One region of the Lysinibacillus sp. FSL K6-4013 genome, then DNA from elsewhere that is predicted to be linked to it. Evidence: a T-box and tRNA genes for the amino acid it is inferred to sense, from the RefSeq annotation. Region 1 holds a T-box; the other regions hold tRNA genes.
The links. A T-box is a leader RNA that pairs with one kind of tRNA and senses whether it is charged. The one in region 1 lies ahead of argS (arginine--tRNA ligase), so its partner is inferred to be a tRNA-Arg.

Region 1 (5,777 bases):
ACCAATCATTGCAATCGCTAAGCCTGCCGCAAAGCTTGTCACGATGAGCAAGAGATAGCTTGCTTGGAAAAAGCGTAGCCCATTCGCGACGACCAGGATAGCCATTAAAAGGGTGATAGCTGATTTCGTGCCCATTTTTCGCTGAAGTGGGACAGCCAATGGAGCAAATAATCCCATACAAAAAACGGGAATCGCTGTGAGAAAGCTCATGCTTGTATTCGAGACATGTAAGGATGTCATGAGGACGTTAAAAAGAGGTCCTATTCCCGTGACGGCTGGTCTCATATTAAGTGCTACAAAAAATATACTAATGACCACGAAGGTGAGTGAAATGGTCCATTGTTTTTTAGCCATTTGTTCGATCCTCTCTACTATTACACATCATTCATTTATGAAAAGCTTGCATGGATTCCTCTATCCTTTTATCATGTTTTCGAAGGATGGTCAATCATTGGACAGTTTGCCTTTAAATAGCTATTATTTATTACATATTTTCAGGTGCTTCAATACCTAATAAGGCTAATGACTCTTTTAAAACAATGGCGACACTCTGACATAGTGCAAGACGGGATGCTTGCTGTTCATCATCTGCTACTATTTTGTGCTGTGCATAATATTTATTGAATAAGCGTGCCAATTGTAAGGCATATTTCGCTATTTGAGACGGATCAGCCTGATCAAAAACCATAGCTACCGTTTTGGGAAACTGTTCTAATAATAAGATAATCGGCCAAGCCAGCTCTCCTAAAGAATTCAATATCATATCTTGAGTCGGAGCTTTCGCTTTATCTAAAATAGAGCAAATACGTGCATACGTATACTGTACATATGGACCTGTTTCGCCTTCAAAATTCATCATCTGCTCGATTGAAAATTCAATATCGTTTAGACGATGGTATTTTAAATCATTAAAAATTACCGCTGCAACCCCCACTTGCTGTGCTACTTGCTCTTTATTTGAAAGATGAGGATTTTTCTGCTCAATATTACGCTTCGCCGTCGCAATGGCCTCAGCTAGCACATCTGCTAATAACACCACTTTGCCTTTACGAGTCGACATTTTTTTGCCATCCTTCAGCATCATGCCAAATGGGACATGTTGCAGATTCTTTGCCCAAGGATAGCCCATTTTTTCGATGACCTGAAAAAGTTGTTTAAAGTGGAGGGACTGCTCATTACCAACGACATAGAACATCTTTTCGGGCTGATAGTGCTGTTGACGATACAGGGCGGCTGCTAAATCACGCGTCGCATACAGCGTGGCACCATCCGTTTTCGTTATTAAACATGGAGGCATCTCATCCATCTCCACAACATACGCACCGTCTGATTCTACGAGTAGCCCTTTGTCTTTTAGCGCTGTCACAACGGGTGTCATTTTGTCATTGTAAAAGGCTTCACCTGTAAAGGCATCAAAATCAATTCCTAACAGCTTATAGATTGTTTGAAACTCATCTAATGACACATCTCGGAACCATTGCCACAATGCTAGTGCCTCTGCATCACCATCCTCCAATGCTTTAAAGGCGGCACGAGCCTGTTCATTCAGTGTTGGATCTTGCTCTGCCTCTTCATGAAATTTCACATAAATCTTTAGCAACTCCTTAATCGGTGACGCTGAAATAGCCTGTTTGTCCCCCCAAAGCTGATAGGCAACAATAAGCTTACCAAACTGTGTACCCCAGTCCCCTAAATGATTGATACGAATGGCTTGATAGCCATTTTTCTCTGCTATATTTGCTAAGGCATTTCCGATGACCGTTGAACGTAAATGTCCCATCGAGAAGGGCTTGGCAATATTAGGAGATGAAAAATCCAAGACGACAGTTCCCATCTTTGTTGAGCTAGTACCATATTGTTGCTTATCGCGCAGAATCTTGCTCAACACCTGTTGCGTTACCTGTTGCTGAGCTAGAAAAATATTGACATAGCCACCAACGGCTTGCACACGCTCGATACTGTCATGGTTTAATTGACTTGCTATTTGTGCTGCAATACTTTGTGGAGACTGTTTCCACACTTTTGCTAGGGTAAAGCATGGAAAGGCCACGTCCCCTAGCTCCAAGCTTTTTGGTTTTTCTAATAGTGACAATATTTCCTCCCCTGTTATTTGCTGCTTTAATACGACTGCTATACTATCGGCGATTTGTTTATTCATCTTGCTCCTCCTCCTGTCCAAATAAAAAAGCCCTCGCCTCTATAATTAGAGACGAGAGCATGATAATCCCGTGGTACCACTCTAGTTGCCATGTGACATGACCACTTTCCATTGTTAACGAGGTGACGCCCCGCTATTCTCTACTACTATTTCGAGAATCTTCTCCAAAGTGCACTCCATTCATGGTTCCTGCATTAGGCTCCCACCATCCCTAACTCGCTTGCCAGTCTTCCCATCAATTACTCTCTTTTTCATCGAATTTTTCTATGATTTTGACATATATTACAGGACTTCCTTAGCAGCGTCAACCTTTTTTATGTTGCCCATTCGGCAAAAAACGCTCCTCACAATGAGGAACGTTTTTTTTCTACATAATGAATAACATCAGCCATAATGGCATACATCTCTTTTAATTTTAGTTCCTTATTATGAGAGATTTTTTTGGCTACTTGCTCAGTGACGATTCCTTTTTCAACTAACGTATCCCAGCTAGTCGCATTGGATTCACCGATGAGGACATCAGCCAAATATTGGGCTAGCTCATCTCGCTCAATGGGTTCATCACCTTGATTATAAACTTTATTGATAACAATTTCGAGCTGATCCTTCATTCCTAATGCACTTTCTCCACCGGCACGTAGCATACTCTCTTTTAACATTTTCGCAAACTTTATTTTCGTCGCCTTACTATCTACTTTTAGGTCATTATCATAGCCGCCCACTACAAGGCCGTAATTAATGAGCGTTTGAATGGCTTCATCATACCATTCTCCTTGATATGGGTACTCAATTGAAAATGAATCAACATATGCACCTTGTTTAGTCAATTGCTCTTGTAATGTAGCAATTAATTGTTTATCCTTGCTCATGTCTCTAAAGGTTACATCATGCTTCTGTGCAAGAGCAGCCGCAGTCCCTGCCGCTTCACCTGTCACCATCCCTGTTGGAACAATACGTGCACTACCAGCTGCGAGTGATGAGTAACCAGCAGAGCGTCCGACAACCAGTAAGCCATCAATGTCCTTCGGTACTAATGAACGGAATGGAATGGCATATTGCTTTGGTGATGCGATCACATAGCCGTAATCATGAGGCGTTTGCGCTTGCACATCGACTGGATAAGAGGCAATGCCAATGCTATCCCACTGATCACTATTTTTCCAAAGGTCTGCCATTGGTAATTGATACTCTGCCCAAATATGTCTTGTTTCTCGGACGTAGAGTTCTTCTGGATAGCTAACAATTTCAGCTTTTTCAAATCCTTGGAAGTTTGTTTGTAAATATTTTAGAATGTGTAACGTTTCTTTCTTCCCAGTGGCAATAGCCGCTTGTTTGGAGGATTCATTCAAGCCATCAATACCAAAAATCTGTAAGGCATTGATGAAATATTCATCATCTACACGAGCTAAGTTTAACCCTCGTAATCTTGTACCCTCTTGTAATGGCTTGTATTCATCATGCAGCTTTGTAAAGCCCCACATAACGGTATGATTTAAATTAGCACCGCCAAATACACCAGACTTAGCCGCTTTTTTTACTTCATCCCAATCGACATTTTTTAGATGCAGCATTAAAGTCACAGCCATACGCTTATCCTTTATGCCAATATCTTCTCCACCCACAAAGAATGGAACGCCTGACATGGCTGCAAAATCAGCATCCTGTGTAGCATCTATGAAAGATTTCCCCGTCACAACATATGTACCGTACTTATTTTTTAATTCCACGGACGTTAATTGTTGTTGTTTAACATTCGCTTTCACGATCTCGGTTTGCACGGATAAAGTTAAGTTGGGCTCTTCATCGATCAGCTTTTTAAAGGCTGCCTTAGCACCTACAATGCCAAAAGCGTCATTCCCTCTAACAAGCTCATGCCATTCCTTAAATATTCCCTCACTTATCGAGTTGTTATGGCCATCACGAGGAATGTCGAGGAAATTCAGCATACCATATGTAAATAATCCACCTAACTCTTGTCGTTTTTCGACCAACAATGTTTTTGCACCATTTCGAGCAGCAGCAACAGCAGCAGCAACACCCTCTGGTTCACCACCGATGACAATAACATCATATTCTGCCTCTATATGTTCAATTGGTTCTGGCTTTTTATACTCATCCACTAATTTATTGTATGCCATAGAGTTTGTTATTTCTTTAATAAAATAGTAGCTACCAAACCCAAGTAAAACTACTATTACACAAGTGGCTGTCCATAATAAGCCCTTACCCATAATATACCTCCAATTGTTAAATTTACCATCAATGTGTTTGTTTAATCATCATTCCCGCCTCAAGGGCTGAATGTCCTAGTTGAACGCAGGCATATCATTACCACAAATGAATAATTTTTTAGCTTATAGCATTCTCTATGAAATTATCATCAAGATAAATGAATGAAATCATTTATGAGGATTGTGATGTTTTTAGTCTAACATTAGCAACACCAATCTAGGATAAATGAAAGAGCCACGAGTAGCTGGCATTCAAAACGGGGATGGTCTTGTGGGCACCAGTGATGATTTACTTGACATATAAACAGTCAGAATCATTTTAGACGAAACCTTTGTGAATAAGCAACTAAAATCCCCATGGAAAATGATGTCATTTTTCTATTCTTTTTCAAAAATAGTTAATCACACTACAATAGACGCTCCACTCTCAAAGAAAGTTACACCAAATTTAATTTTTTTATTGTATCTTTATTCAGTTTATGTTTAACAAAAAATGTGGAAAGAACGCCAAACCTTGATTTAATAATGTTTATAGACTATGGAACATATTTCATGCTATACTAGAGCCATTGTGAAAAAAGGAGGAACTTGCATGATTCAAGTTAGTAATGTAGGTCTTCGCTATGGCGATCGTAAACTATTTGAAGACGTAAATATAAAATTCACACCAGGCAATTGCTACGGTTTAATTGGGGCAAATGGTGCTGGTAAATCAACATTTTTAAAAATCCTTTCTGGTGAAATTGAAGCGCAAGAAGGCAATGTATCGATGGGTAAGGACGAACGTTTATCTGTTCTGAAACAAAACCACTTCGAATACGATGAGCATACAGTGCTCGACACAGTTATTATGGGGAATAAACGCCTTTATGACGTGAAAACAGAAAAAGACGCTATCTATGCAAAGGAAGACTTCTCAGATGAGGATGGCATGCGTGCTGCAGAGTTAGAAGGTGAATTTGCAGAGCTAAACGGTTGGGAAGCTGATTCAGAAGCAGCTACACTATTGAACGGTTTAGGTATCTCAGATGATCTTCATTACATGCTAATGGGCGATCTTGAAGGTTCTGACAAAGTTAAAGTATTACTTGCACAGGCCCTTTTTGGTCAGCCTGATGTGCTATTACTCGATGAGCCTACCAACCACCTTGACTTAAAGGCAATTCAATGGCTGGAAGAGTTCCTGATTAACTTTGAGAATACAGTTATTGTTGTATCCCATGACCGTCACTTCTTAAACAAAGTATGTACACATATTGCGGATTTGGACTTCTCTAAAATCCAATTATATGTAGGGAACTATGATTTCTGGTATGAGTCTTCTCAATTAGCGCAAAAAATGGCACAAGACCAAAATGCGAAAAAAGAAGAGAAAATTAAAGAACTAC
Region 2 (5,777 bases), 1.8 Mb from region 1:
GCTTGAGGTTACAGCTATTTACCCACATCCACCTAAACCAGATGTGGCAAAATCGAAAGCTACTGTAAAAGCAATTTTGGCAAAGTATCCAATAAGTATAATTGCCATTGGGAATGGTACAGCATCTCGAGAAACAGAACAATTTATCGCAGATGTATTAAACGAACTTACAACTGACATAGCTTATGTGATTGTCAATGAAGCGGGAGCATCTGTTTATTCAGCGTCTGATATTGCACGTGCAGAATTTCCTGATTTACAGGTTGAACAACGTAGTGCTGTCTCCATTGCACGCCGCTTACAGGATCCTTTATCAGAGTTAGTGAAAATTGAACCAAAAGCGGTGGGAGTAGGTCAATATCAGCATGATGTTTCTCAAAAAAAATTAAATGAATCGCTAACTTTTATAGTAGAAACAGCTGTTAACCAAGTTGGTGTTGATGTAAATACGGCTTCATCATCACTCTTACAATACGTTTCTGGTTTATCAAAAACTGTTGCAGAGAATATCGTGAAGACGCGAGAGGAAAATGGTCGATTTACTACACGTGCTCAATTAAAGAAGATTCCAAGGTTAGGTGCCAAAACGTATGAACAGGCTATTGGTTTCCTACGTGTCCCAGAAGCAAAAAATCCGTTTGATGCTACAGGTATTCATCCTGAGAGCTATGATCTTGCTGAGCAAATATTAGCAGAGGCTCAAATAGATAAAAAAGAGTTAGGGACACAGAAGGCAGAGGAAGCTATTGCAGCACTAAATATCCAAAAGTTAAGTGATGTGCTCGGAGTAGGAGTTGTGACAATTCAAGACATCGTGGATACTTTAATGAAACCTAGTCGCGACCCACGTGATGCATTCCCACAACCATTGCTTAAGACTGATGTATTGAAAATGGAAGATTTAAAAGTAGGTATGGAATTGCAGGGTACGGTAAGAAATGTAGTAGATTTCGGCGCATTTGTTGACATTGGCGTGAAGCAAGATGGACTTGTGCATATTTCTAAACTCCAAAACAAACGTATTAAGCATCCATTAGAAGTTGTAGCGCTTGGGGATATTGTAACTGTCTGGGTTGAACAAATAGATGTAACGAAAGGTCGTATCTCTTTAACGATGCTTCCACCTAAAAATCAAGCATTAGTTTGAGTACTAAATTTTCACCACACTGTCTATACTACGCAGTGTGGTATTCTTGTTGTTAGAGGTGATTACTATGGACAATCAAGAATTACAAGAGCTTGTTCGTCGCTTATCTTTGAAAAGCTTTCAGAGACCTTTTCTTCATCAAGCCTATTTTAATGCAAGATTACGTTCAACGGGAGGACGATATCTTTTACAATCTCATAATATTGAGATTAATCCTAAAGCCTATGAGTTATACGGTTTGGAAGAAGTTCAAGGTATTATTTTACACGAATTATGCCATTATCATCTACATATTGAAGGGAAAGGGTATCAGCATCGAGATAAAGATTTTAGAGAATTATTAAGGAAAGTAGATGCCCCACGATTTTGCTCAGTTCTACATTCCCCTAAAGCTACAGTTAAAAAACACCGACGACGCTATACATATACTTGTGTTAATTGCCACCAGTTATATGTACGGAAAATAAAAATGAATGTTGAAAAGTATTGTTGTAGTAAGTGTTTAGGGAAATTAAAATTAGTGGAATAAAAAAACTTTTAAAAATAGTTGACGTTTTGTTGTGTTGTCCCTATAATAGTAAAAGTCGACAAGATAACGACAACAACGAACATACATTATTCCGAAGTAGCTCAGTTGGTAGTAGCACCTGACTGTTAATCAGGTTGTCGCAGGTTCGAGTCCTGCCTTCGGAGCCATGGCCCCTTGGTCAAGTGGTTAAGACACCGCCCTTTCACGGCGGTAACACGGGTTCGAATCCCGTAGGGGTCATTTTTCATAATTTAATGTAAATAATATTTTGGTCCCGTGGTGTAGCGGTTAACATGCCTGCCTGTCACGCAGGAGATCGCCGGTTCGATCCCGGTCGGGACCGCCACTTATTGGGGTATAGCCAAGCGGTAAGGCAACGGATTTTGATTCCGTCATGCCTAGGTTCGAATCCTAGTACCCCAGCCATTCATTTCTTAATTCGAGCCATTAGCTCAGTTGGTAGAGCATCTGACTTTTAATCAGAGGGTCGAAGGTTCGAGTCCTTCATGGCTCATCTCTTTAAGAAAAAGAGTTGACTTTTTGAATTATCGTAGTATAATGAGAAAGTTACTAATCGAATGCGGTCGTGGCGGAATGGCAGACGCGCTAGGTTGAGGGCCTAGTGGGGGCAACCCCGTGGAGGTTCAAGTCCTCTCGGCCGCACCAAGTCAATCAATTTCATATGCGCCCGTAGCTCAATTGGATAGAGCGTCTGACTACGGATCAGAAGGTTGTGGGTTCGACTCCTGCCGGGCGCGCCAAATTTAAAATATATGCGGGTGTAGTTTAATGGTAAAACCTCAGCCTTCCAAGCTGATGTCGTGAGTTCGATTCTCATCACCCGCTCCAAAAAAGTGTTGACAACCGATTGGTTGCATGATACACTTAAGTAGTTGTCTGAAAAGACGACATATGAACCTTGAAAACTGAACAAGCAAAAACGTAATCAATAAAGTTTTAAGTAGCTAGCTTTGCTAGTAAACAAAACACAATTTTGGACATCAAACATGATGCCAGCAAAACAATTTGAGCTAATCAAATTTCTTTTATGGAGAGTTTGATCCTGGCTCAGGACGAACGCTGGCGGCGTGCCTAATACATGCAAGTCGAGCGAACAGAAAAGGAGCTTGCTCCTTTGACGTTAGCGGCGGACGGGTGAGTAACACGTGGGCAACCTACCCTATAGTTTGGGATAACTCCGGGAAACCGGGGCTAATACCGAATAATCTCTTTTGCTTCATGGTGAAAGACTGAAAGACGGCTTCTCGCTGTCGCTATAGGATGGGCCCGCGGCGCATTAGCTAGTTGGTGAGGTAACGGCTCACCAAGGCGACGATGCGTAGCCGACCTGAGAGGGTGATCGGCCACACTGGGACTGAGACACGGCCCAGACTCCTACGGGAGGCAGCAGTAGGGAATCTTCCACAATGGGCGAAAGCCTGATGGAGCAACGCCGCGTGAGTGAAGAAGGTTTTCGGATCGTAAAACTCTGTTGTAAGGGAAGAACAAGTACAGTAGTAACTGGCTGTACCTTGACGGTACCTTATTAGAAAGCCACGGCTAACTACGTGCCAGCAGCCGCGGTAATACGTAGGTGGCAAGCGTTGTCCGGAATTATTGGGCGTAAAGCGCGCGCAGGCGGTCCTTTAAGTCTGATGTGAAAGCCCACGGCTCAACCGTGGAGGGTCATTGGAAACTGGGGGACTTGAGTGCAGAAGAGGAAAGTGGAATTCCAAGTGTAGCGGTGAAATGCGTAGAGATTTGGAGGAACACCAGTGGCGAAGGCGACTTTCTGGTCTGTAACTGACGCTGAGGCGCGAAAGCGTGGGGAGCAAACAGGATTAGATACCCTGGTAGTCCACGCCGTAAACGATGAGTGCTAAGTGTTAGGGGGTTTCCGCCCCTTAGTGCTGCAGCTAACGCATTAAGCACTCCGCCTGGGGAGTACGGTCGCAAGACTGAAACTCAAAGGAATTGACGGGGGCCCGCACAAGCGGTGGAGCATGTGGTTTAATTCGAAGCAACGCGAAGAACCTTACCAGGTCTTGACATCCCGTTGACCACTGTAGAGATATAGTTTCCCCTTCGGGGGCAACGGTGACAGGTGGTGCATGGTTGTCGTCAGCTCGTGTCGTGAGATGTTGGGTTAAGTCCCGCAACGAGCGCAACCCTTGATCTTAGTTGCCATCATTTAGTTGGGCACTCTAAGGTGACTGCCGGTGACAAACCGGAGGAAGGTGGGGATGACGTCAAATCATCATGCCCCTTATGACCTGGGCTACACACGTGCTACAATGGACGATACAAACGGTTGCCAACTCGCGAGAGGGAGCTAATCCGATAAAGTCGTTCTCAGTTCGGATTGTAGGCTGCAACTCGCCTACATGAAGCCGGAATCGCTAGTAATCGCGGATCAGCATGCCGCGGTGAATACGTTCCCGGGCCTTGTACACACCGCCCGTCACACCACGAGAGTTTGTAACACCCGAAGTCGGTGAGGTAACCTTTTGGAGCCAGCCGCCGAAGGTGGGATAGATGATTGGGGTGAAGTCGTAACAAGGTAGCCGTATCGGAAGGTGCGGCTGGATCACCTCCTTTCTAAGGATTATTTCGGAATACAAACCTTGGGTTTGTAAGATTACGTTTTGCGTTCAGTTTTGAAGGTTCATTCTTTCTGAATGAAATACTTCAAAACTTGTTCTTTGAAAACTGGATAAAACGACATTGAAATTGTAACAAACACATTTATTTTTTAAGTTTTTTTATAGGCTTAATAACTTGGTTAAGTTATTAAGGGCGCACGGCGAATGCCTTGGCACTAGGAGCCGAAGAAGGACGGCACTAACACCGATATGCTTCGGGGAGCTGTAAGTGAGCTTTGATCCGGAGATTTCCGAATGGGGGAACCCACTACGTTTAATCGCGTAGTATCTTGACGTGAATACATAGCGTCTTGAAGGCAGACCCAGGGAACTGAAACATCTAAGTACCTGGAGGAAGAGAAAGAAAAATCGATTCCCTGAGTAGCGGCGAGCGAAACGGGAAGAGCCCAAACCAAGAGGCTTGCCTCTTGGGGTTGTAGGACACTCTATACGGAGTTACAAAAGAGCGAGTTAGATGAAGCGACTTGGAAAGGTCCGCCAGAGCAGGTAAAAGCCCTGTAGTCGAAAGTTCGTTCTCTCCTGAGTGGATCCTGAGTACGGCGGAACACGTGAAATTCCGTCGGAATCCGGGAGGACCATCTCCCAAGGCTAAATACTACCTAGTGACCGATAGTGAACCAGTACCGTGAGGGAAAGGTGAAAAGCACCCCGGAAGGGGAGTGAAAGAGATCCTGAAACCGTGTGCCTACAAGTAGTTAGAGCCCGTTAATGGGTGATAGCGTGCCTTTTGTAGAATGAACCGGCGAGTTACGATTACGTGCAAGGTTAAGCTTTAGAAGGCGGAGCCGCAGCGAAAGCGAGTCTGAATAGGGCGAAGTAGTACGTGGTCGTAGACCCGAAACCAGGTGATCTACCCATGTCCAGGGTGAAGGTGAGGTAACACTTACTGGAGGCCCGAACCCACGCACGTTGAAAAGTGCGGGGATGAGGTGTGGGTAGCGGAGAAATTCCAATCGAACTTGGAGATAGCTGGTTCTCTCCGAAATAGCTTTAGGGCTAGCCTCGTGATGAGAATACTGGAGGTAGAGCACTGTTTGGACTAGGGGGCCATCCCGGTTTACCGAATTCAGACAAACTCCGAATGCCAGATATTTATACACGGGAGTCAGACTGCGAGTGATAAGATCCGTAGTCAAAAGGGAAACAGCCCAGACCACCAGCTAAGGTCCCAAAGTAATCGTTAAGTGGAAAAGGATGTGGCGTTGCACAGACAACCAGGATGTTGGCTTAGAAGCAGCCATCATTTAAAGAGTGCGTAATAGCTCACTGGTCGAGTGACGCTGCGCCGAAAATGTATCGGGGCTAAACGATTCACCGAAGCTGTGGATTGACATCTACGATGTCAGTGGTAGGAGAGCGTTCTAAGTGCGTTGAAGTCAGACCGGAAGGACTGGTGGAGCGCTTAGAAGTGAGAATGCCGGTATGAGTAGCGAAAGAC
Region 3 (5,777 bases), 2.2 Mb from region 1:
ATCGGTGTTAGTGCCGTCCTTCTTCGGCTCCTAGTGCCAAGGCATTCGCCGTGCGCCCTTAATAACTTAACCAAGTTATTAAGCCTATAAAAAAACTTAAAAAATAAATGTGTTTGTTACAATTTCAATGTCGTTTTATCCAGTTTTCAAAGAACAAAAATTGGTGGAGCCTAGCGGGATCGAACCGCTGACCTCCTGCGTGCAAGGCAGGCGCTCTCCCAGCTGAGCTAAGGCCCCAAGAGGTATATATGGTGGGCCTAAATGGACTCGAACCATCGACCTCACGCTTATCAGGCGTGCGCTCTAACCAGCTGAGCTATAGGCCCTCTTGGAAGTTTTATTAGATTTCATAAACCTTCAAAACTGAACGCAAAACGTAATCTTACAAACCCATGGTTTGTATTCCGAAAATATCCTTAGAAAGGAGGTGATCCAGCCGCACCTTCCGATACGGCTACCTTGTTACGACTTCACCCCAATCATCTATCCCACCTTCGGCGGCTGGCTCCAAAAGGTTACCTCACCGACTTCGGGTGTTACAAACTCTCGTGGTGTGACGGGCGGTGTGTACAAGGCCCGGGAACGTATTCACCGCGGCATGCTGATCCGCGATTACTAGCGATTCCGGCTTCATGTAGGCGAGTTGCAGCCTACAATCCGAACTGAGAACGACTTTATCGGATTAGCTCCCTCTCGCGAGTTGGCAACCGTTTGTATCGTCCATTGTAGCACGTGTGTAGCCCAGGTCATAAGGGGCATGATGATTTGACGTCATCCCCACCTTCCTCCGGTTTGTCACCGGCAGTCACCTTAGAGTGCCCAACTAAATGATGGCAACTAAGATCAAGGGTTGCGCTCGTTGCGGGACTTAACCCAACATCTCACGACACGAGCTGACGACAACCATGCACCACCTGTCACCGTTGCCCCCGAAGGGGAAACTATATCTCTACAGTGGTCAACGGGATGTCAAGACCTGGTAAGGTTCTTCGCGTTGCTTCGAATTAAACCACATGCTCCACCGCTTGTGCGGGCCCCCGTCAATTCCTTTGAGTTTCAGTCTTGCGACCGTACTCCCCAGGCGGAGTGCTTAATGCGTTAGCTGCAGCACTAAGGGGCGGAAACCCCCTAACACTTAGCACTCATCGTTTACGGCGTGGACTACCAGGGTATCTAATCCTGTTTGCTCCCCACGCTTTCGCGCCTCAGCGTCAGTTACAGACCAGAAAGTCGCCTTCGCCACTGGTGTTCCTCCAAATCTCTACGCATTTCACCGCTACACTTGGAATTCCACTTTCCTCTTCTGCACTCAAGTCCCCCAGTTTCCAATGACCCTCCACGGTTGAGCCGTGGGCTTTCACATCAGACTTAAAGGACCGCCTGCGCGCGCTTTACGCCCAATAATTCCGGACAACGCTTGCCACCTACGTATTACCGCGGCTGCTGGCACGTAGTTAGCCGTGGCTTTCTAATAAGGTACCGTCAAGGTACAGCCAGTTACTACTGTACTTGTTCTTCCCTTACAACAGAGTTTTACGATCCGAAAACCTTCTTCACTCACGCGGCGTTGCTCCATCAGGCTTTCGCCCATTGTGGAAGATTCCCTACTGCTGCCTCCCGTAGGAGTCTGGGCCGTGTCTCAGTCCCAGTGTGGCCGATCACCCTCTCAGGTCGGCTACGCATCGTCGCCTTGGTGAGCCGTTACCTCACCAACTAGCTAATGCGCCGCGGGCCCATCCTATAGCGACAGCGAGATGCCGTCTTTCAGTCTCTTGCCATGAAGCAAAAGAGATTATTCGGTATTAGCCCCGGTTTCCCGGAGTTATCCCAAACTATAGGGTAGGTTGCCCACGTGTTACTCACCCGTCCGCCGCTAACGTCAAAGGAGCAAGCTCCTTTTCTGTTCGCTCGACTTGCATGTATTAGGCACGCCGCCAGCGTTCGTCCTGAGCCAGGATCAAACTCTCCATAAAAGAAATTTGATTAGCTCAAATTGTTTTGCTGGCATCATGTTTGATGTCCAAAATTATGTTTTGTTCACTAGCAAAGCTAGCTACTTAAAACTTTATTGATTACGTTTTGCTTGTTCAGTTTTCAAGGTTCATGTAATTGAATTGGTGGAGCCTAGCGGGATCGAACCGCTGACCTCCTGCGTGCAAGGCAGGCGCTCTCCCAGCTGAGCTAAGGCCCCGTATTTTTTAGGAAATGGTCGGGAAGACAGGATTCGAACCTGCGACCCCTTGGTCCCAAACCAAGTGCTCTACCAAGCTGAGCTACTTCCCGTTGTTCTTATGGCGCGCCCGACAGGAGTCGAACCCATAACCTTCTGATCCGTAGTCAGACGCTCTATCCAATTGAGCTACGGGCGCATTTAAAATGGTGCCGAGGACCGGAATCGAACCGGTACGGTAGTCACCTACCGCAGGATTTTAAGTCCTGTGCGTCTGCCAGTTCCGCCACCCCGGCACATTTGGAGCGGAAGACGAGGTTCGAACTCGCGACCCCCACCTTGGCAAGGTGGTGTTCTACCACTGAACTACTTCCGCATGTGCATAAGTTTTTTATCTGGCAATGAAAATAATGGTGCGGGTGAAGGGAGTCGAACCCCCACGCCTTGCGGCGCTAGATCCTAAGTCTAGTGCGTCTGCCAATTCCGCCACACCCGCTTATTATTATTTCTAAATGGTGAGCCATGAAGGACTCGAACCTTCGACCCTCTGATTAAAAGTCAGATGCTCTACCAACTGAGCTAATGGCTCGAAAAAATGGTGCCGGCTATAGGAATCGAACCCACGACCTACTGATTACAAGTCAGTTGCTCTACCTGCTGAGCTAAACCGGCATATGGTGGAGGATGACGGGCTCGAACCGCCGACCCTCTGCTTGTAAGGCAGATGCTCTCCCAGCTGAGCTAATCCTCCTGGGTGTTATGCCTAGCGACGTCCTACTCTCACAGGGGGAAGCCCCCAACTACCATCGGCGCTAAAGAGCTTAACTTCCGTGTTCGGTATGGGAACGGGTGTGACCTCTTTGCCATCATCACTAGACTTTTTAAAAGACAAGATTTATTATACCATATTTAAGTATAAATACAAGCTTTTTTTAAAACTTTCTTGTTCTTTCAAAACTGGATAAACGGTGCATTGAATGCTTCAAACGTTTTGGTTAAGTCCTCGATCGATTAGTATTCGTCAGCTCCATGTGTCACCACACTTCCACCTCGAACCTATCTACCTCATCGTCTTTGAGGGATCTTACTTACTTGCGTAATGGGAAATCTCATCTTGAGGGGGGCTTCATGCTTAGATGCTTTCAGCACTTATCCCGTCCACACATAGCTACCCAGCGATGCCTTTGGCAAGACAACTGGTACACCAGCGGTGTGTCCATCCCGGTCCTCTCGTACTAAGGACAGCTCCTCTCAAATTTCCTACGCCCACGACGGATAGGGACCGAACTGTCTCACGACGTTCTGAACCCAGCTCGCGTACCGCTTTAATGGGCGAACAGCCCAACCCTTGGGACCGACTACAGCCCCAGGATGCGATGAGCCGACATCGAGGTGCCAAACCTCCCCGTCGATGTGGACTCTTGGGGGAGATAAGCCTGTTATCCCCGGGGTAGCTTTTATCCGTTGAGCGATGGCCCTTCCATGCGGAACCACCGGATCACTAAGCCCGTCTTTCGACCCTGCTCGACTTGTAGGTCTCGCAGTCAAGCTCCCTTGTGCCTTTACACTCTACGAATGATTTCCAACCATTCTGAGGGAACCTTTGGGCGCCTCCGTTACCTTTTAGGAGGCGACCGCCCCAGTCAAACTGTCCGCCTGACACTGTCTCCTGCCCCGCTAAGGGGCATGGGTTAGAATTTCAATACAACCAGGGTAGTATCCCACCGACGCCTCCTTCGAAGCTGGCGCTCCGAGATCTCTGGCTCCTACCTATCCTGTACAAGTTGTACCAAAATTCAATATCAGGCTACAGTAAAGCTCCACGGGGTCTTTCCGTCCTGTCGCGGGTAACCTGCATCTTCACAGGTACTATAATTTCACCGAGTCTCTCGTTGAGACAGTGCCCAGATCGTTACGCCTTTCGTGCGGGTCGGAACTTACCCGACAAGGAATTTCGCTACCTTAGGACCGTTATAGTTACGGCCGCCGTTTACTGGGGCTTCAATTCGCAGCTTCGCTTGCGCTAACCACTCCTCTTAACCTTCCAGCACCGGGCAGGCGTCAGCCCCTATACGTCACCTTACGGTTTTGCAGAGACCTGTGTTTTTGCTAAACAGTCGCCTGGGCCTATTCACTGCGGCTCTCATGCGCTTGCACGCTCAAGAGCACCCCTTCTCCCGAAGTTACGGGGTCATTTTGCCGAGTTCCTTAACGAGAGTTCTCTCGCACACCTTAGGATTCTCTCCTCGACTACCTGTGTCGGTTTGCGGTACGGGCACCTCTCACCTCGATAGAGGCTTTTCTTGGCAGTGTGAAATCAGGAACTTCGTCCATTCGGACTCGCCATCACAGCTCAACGTTACAGTGTGCGGATTTGCCTACACACACGCCTTACTGCTTGGACGCGCACAACCAACGGCGCGCTTACCCTATCCTACTGCGTCCCCCCATTTCTCAAACGGTGAGGAGGTGGTACAGGAATATCAACCTGTTGTCCATCGCCTACGCCTATCGGCCTCGGCTTAGGTCCCGACTAACCCTGAGCGGACGAGCCTTCCTCAGGAAACCTTAGTCATACGGTGGACGGGATTCTCACCCGTCTTTCGCTACTCATACCGGCATTCTCACTTCTAAGCGCTCCACCAGTCCTTCCGGTCTGACTTCAACGCACTTAGAACGCTCTCCTACCACTGACATCGTAGATGTCAATCCACAGCTTCGGTGAATCGTTTAGCCCCGATACATTTTCGGCGCAGCGTCACTCGACCAGTGAGCTATTACGCACTCTTTAAATGATGGCTGCTTCTAAGCCAACATCCTGGTTGTCTGTGCAACGCCACATCCTTTTCCACTTAACGATTACTTTGGGACCTTAGCTGGTGGTCTGGGCTGTTTCCCTTTTGACTACGGATCTTATCACTCGCAGTCTGACTCCCGTGTATAAATATCTGGCATTCGGAGTTTGTCTGAATTCGGTAAACCGGGATGGCCCCCTAGTCCAAACAGTGCTCTACCTCCAGTATTCTCATCACGAGGCTAGCCCTAAAGCTATTTCGGAGAGAACCAGCTATCTCCAAGTTCGATTGGAATTTCTCCGCTACCCACACCTCATCCCCGCACTTTTCAACGTGCGTGGGTTCGGGCCTCCAGTAAGTGTTACCTCACCTTCACCCTGGACATGGGTAGATCACCTGGTTTCGGGTCTACGACCACGTACTACTTCGCCCTATTCAGACTCGCTTTCGCTGCGGCTCCGCCTTCTAAAGCTTAACCTTGCACGTAATCGTAACTCGCCGGTTCATTCTACAAAAGGCACGCTATCACCCATTAACGGGCTCTAACTACTTGTAGGCACACGGTTTCAGGATCTCTTTCACTCCCCTTCCGGGGTGCTTTTCACCTTTCCCTCACGGTACTGGTTCACTATCGGTCACTAGGTAGTATTTAGCCTTGGGAGATGGTCCTCCCGGATTCCGACGGAATTTCACGTGTTCCGCCGTACTCAGGATCCACTCAGGAGAGAACGAACTTTCGACTACAGGGCTTTTACCTGCTCTGGCGGACCTTTCCAAGTCGCTTCATCTAACTCGCTCTTTTGTAACTCCGT

Region 2: it has a tRNA-Arg gene. The T-box ahead of argS (arginine--tRNA ligase) is inferred to sense a tRNA for this amino acid. The anticodon was not compared.
Region 3: it has a tRNA-Arg gene. The T-box ahead of argS (arginine--tRNA ligase) is inferred to sense a tRNA for this amino acid. The anticodon was not compared.

What each region holds. Positions count from the first base shown of each region.
Region 1 covers NZ_CP152031.1:2,318,860-2,324,636, reverse strand. Annotated here, with positions in the region: gene MHB39_RS11490 (MFS transporter) at 1-354, opposite strand, end outside; gene argS (arginine--tRNA ligase) at 485-2,158, opposite strand; T-box leader at 2,203-2,422, opposite strand; gene MHB39_RS11480 (FAD-dependent oxidoreductase) at 2,503-4,389, opposite strand; gene MHB39_RS11475 (ATP-binding cassette domain-containing protein) at 4,982-5,777, shown strand, end outside.
Region 2 covers NZ_CP152031.1:4,140,738-4,146,514, reverse strand. Annotated here, with positions in the region: gene MHB39_RS20540 (Tex family protein) at 1-1,147, shown strand, start outside; gene MHB39_RS20535 (SprT family protein) at 1,215-1,676, shown strand; tRNA gene MHB39_RS20530 (tRNA-Asn) at 1,767-1,843, shown strand; tRNA gene MHB39_RS20525 (tRNA-Glu) at 1,845-1,916, shown strand; tRNA gene MHB39_RS20520 (tRNA-Asp) at 1,947-2,022, shown strand; tRNA gene MHB39_RS20515 (tRNA-Gln) at 2,028-2,102, shown strand; tRNA gene MHB39_RS20510 (tRNA-Lys) at 2,118-2,190, shown strand; tRNA gene MHB39_RS20505 (tRNA-Leu) at 2,257-2,342, shown strand; tRNA gene MHB39_RS20500 (tRNA-Arg) at 2,361-2,437, shown strand; tRNA gene MHB39_RS20495 (tRNA-Gly) at 2,452-2,525, shown strand; rRNA gene MHB39_RS20490 (16S ribosomal RNA) at 2,722-4,274, shown strand; rRNA gene MHB39_RS20485 (23S ribosomal RNA) at 4,457-5,777, shown strand, end outside.
Region 3 covers NZ_CP152031.1:136,393-142,169, reverse strand. Annotated here, with positions in the region: rRNA gene MHB39_RS00765 (23S ribosomal RNA) at 1-72, opposite strand, end outside; tRNA gene MHB39_RS00760 (tRNA-Ala) at 162-237, opposite strand; tRNA gene MHB39_RS00755 (tRNA-Ile) at 250-326, opposite strand; rRNA gene MHB39_RS00750 (16S ribosomal RNA) at 421-1,973, opposite strand; tRNA gene MHB39_RS00745 (tRNA-Ala) at 2,116-2,191, opposite strand; tRNA gene MHB39_RS00740 (tRNA-Pro) at 2,207-2,283, opposite strand; tRNA gene MHB39_RS00735 (tRNA-Arg) at 2,293-2,369, opposite strand; tRNA gene MHB39_RS00730 (tRNA-Leu) at 2,378-2,466, opposite strand; tRNA gene MHB39_RS00725 (tRNA-Gly) at 2,472-2,546, opposite strand; tRNA gene MHB39_RS00720 (tRNA-Leu) at 2,582-2,666, opposite strand; tRNA gene MHB39_RS00715 (tRNA-Lys) at 2,684-2,759, opposite strand; tRNA gene MHB39_RS00710 (tRNA-Thr) at 2,767-2,842, opposite strand; tRNA gene MHB39_RS00705 (tRNA-Val) at 2,846-2,921, opposite strand; rRNA gene rrf (5S ribosomal RNA) at 2,932-3,047, opposite strand; rRNA gene MHB39_RS00695 (23S ribosomal RNA) at 3,162-5,777, opposite strand, start outside.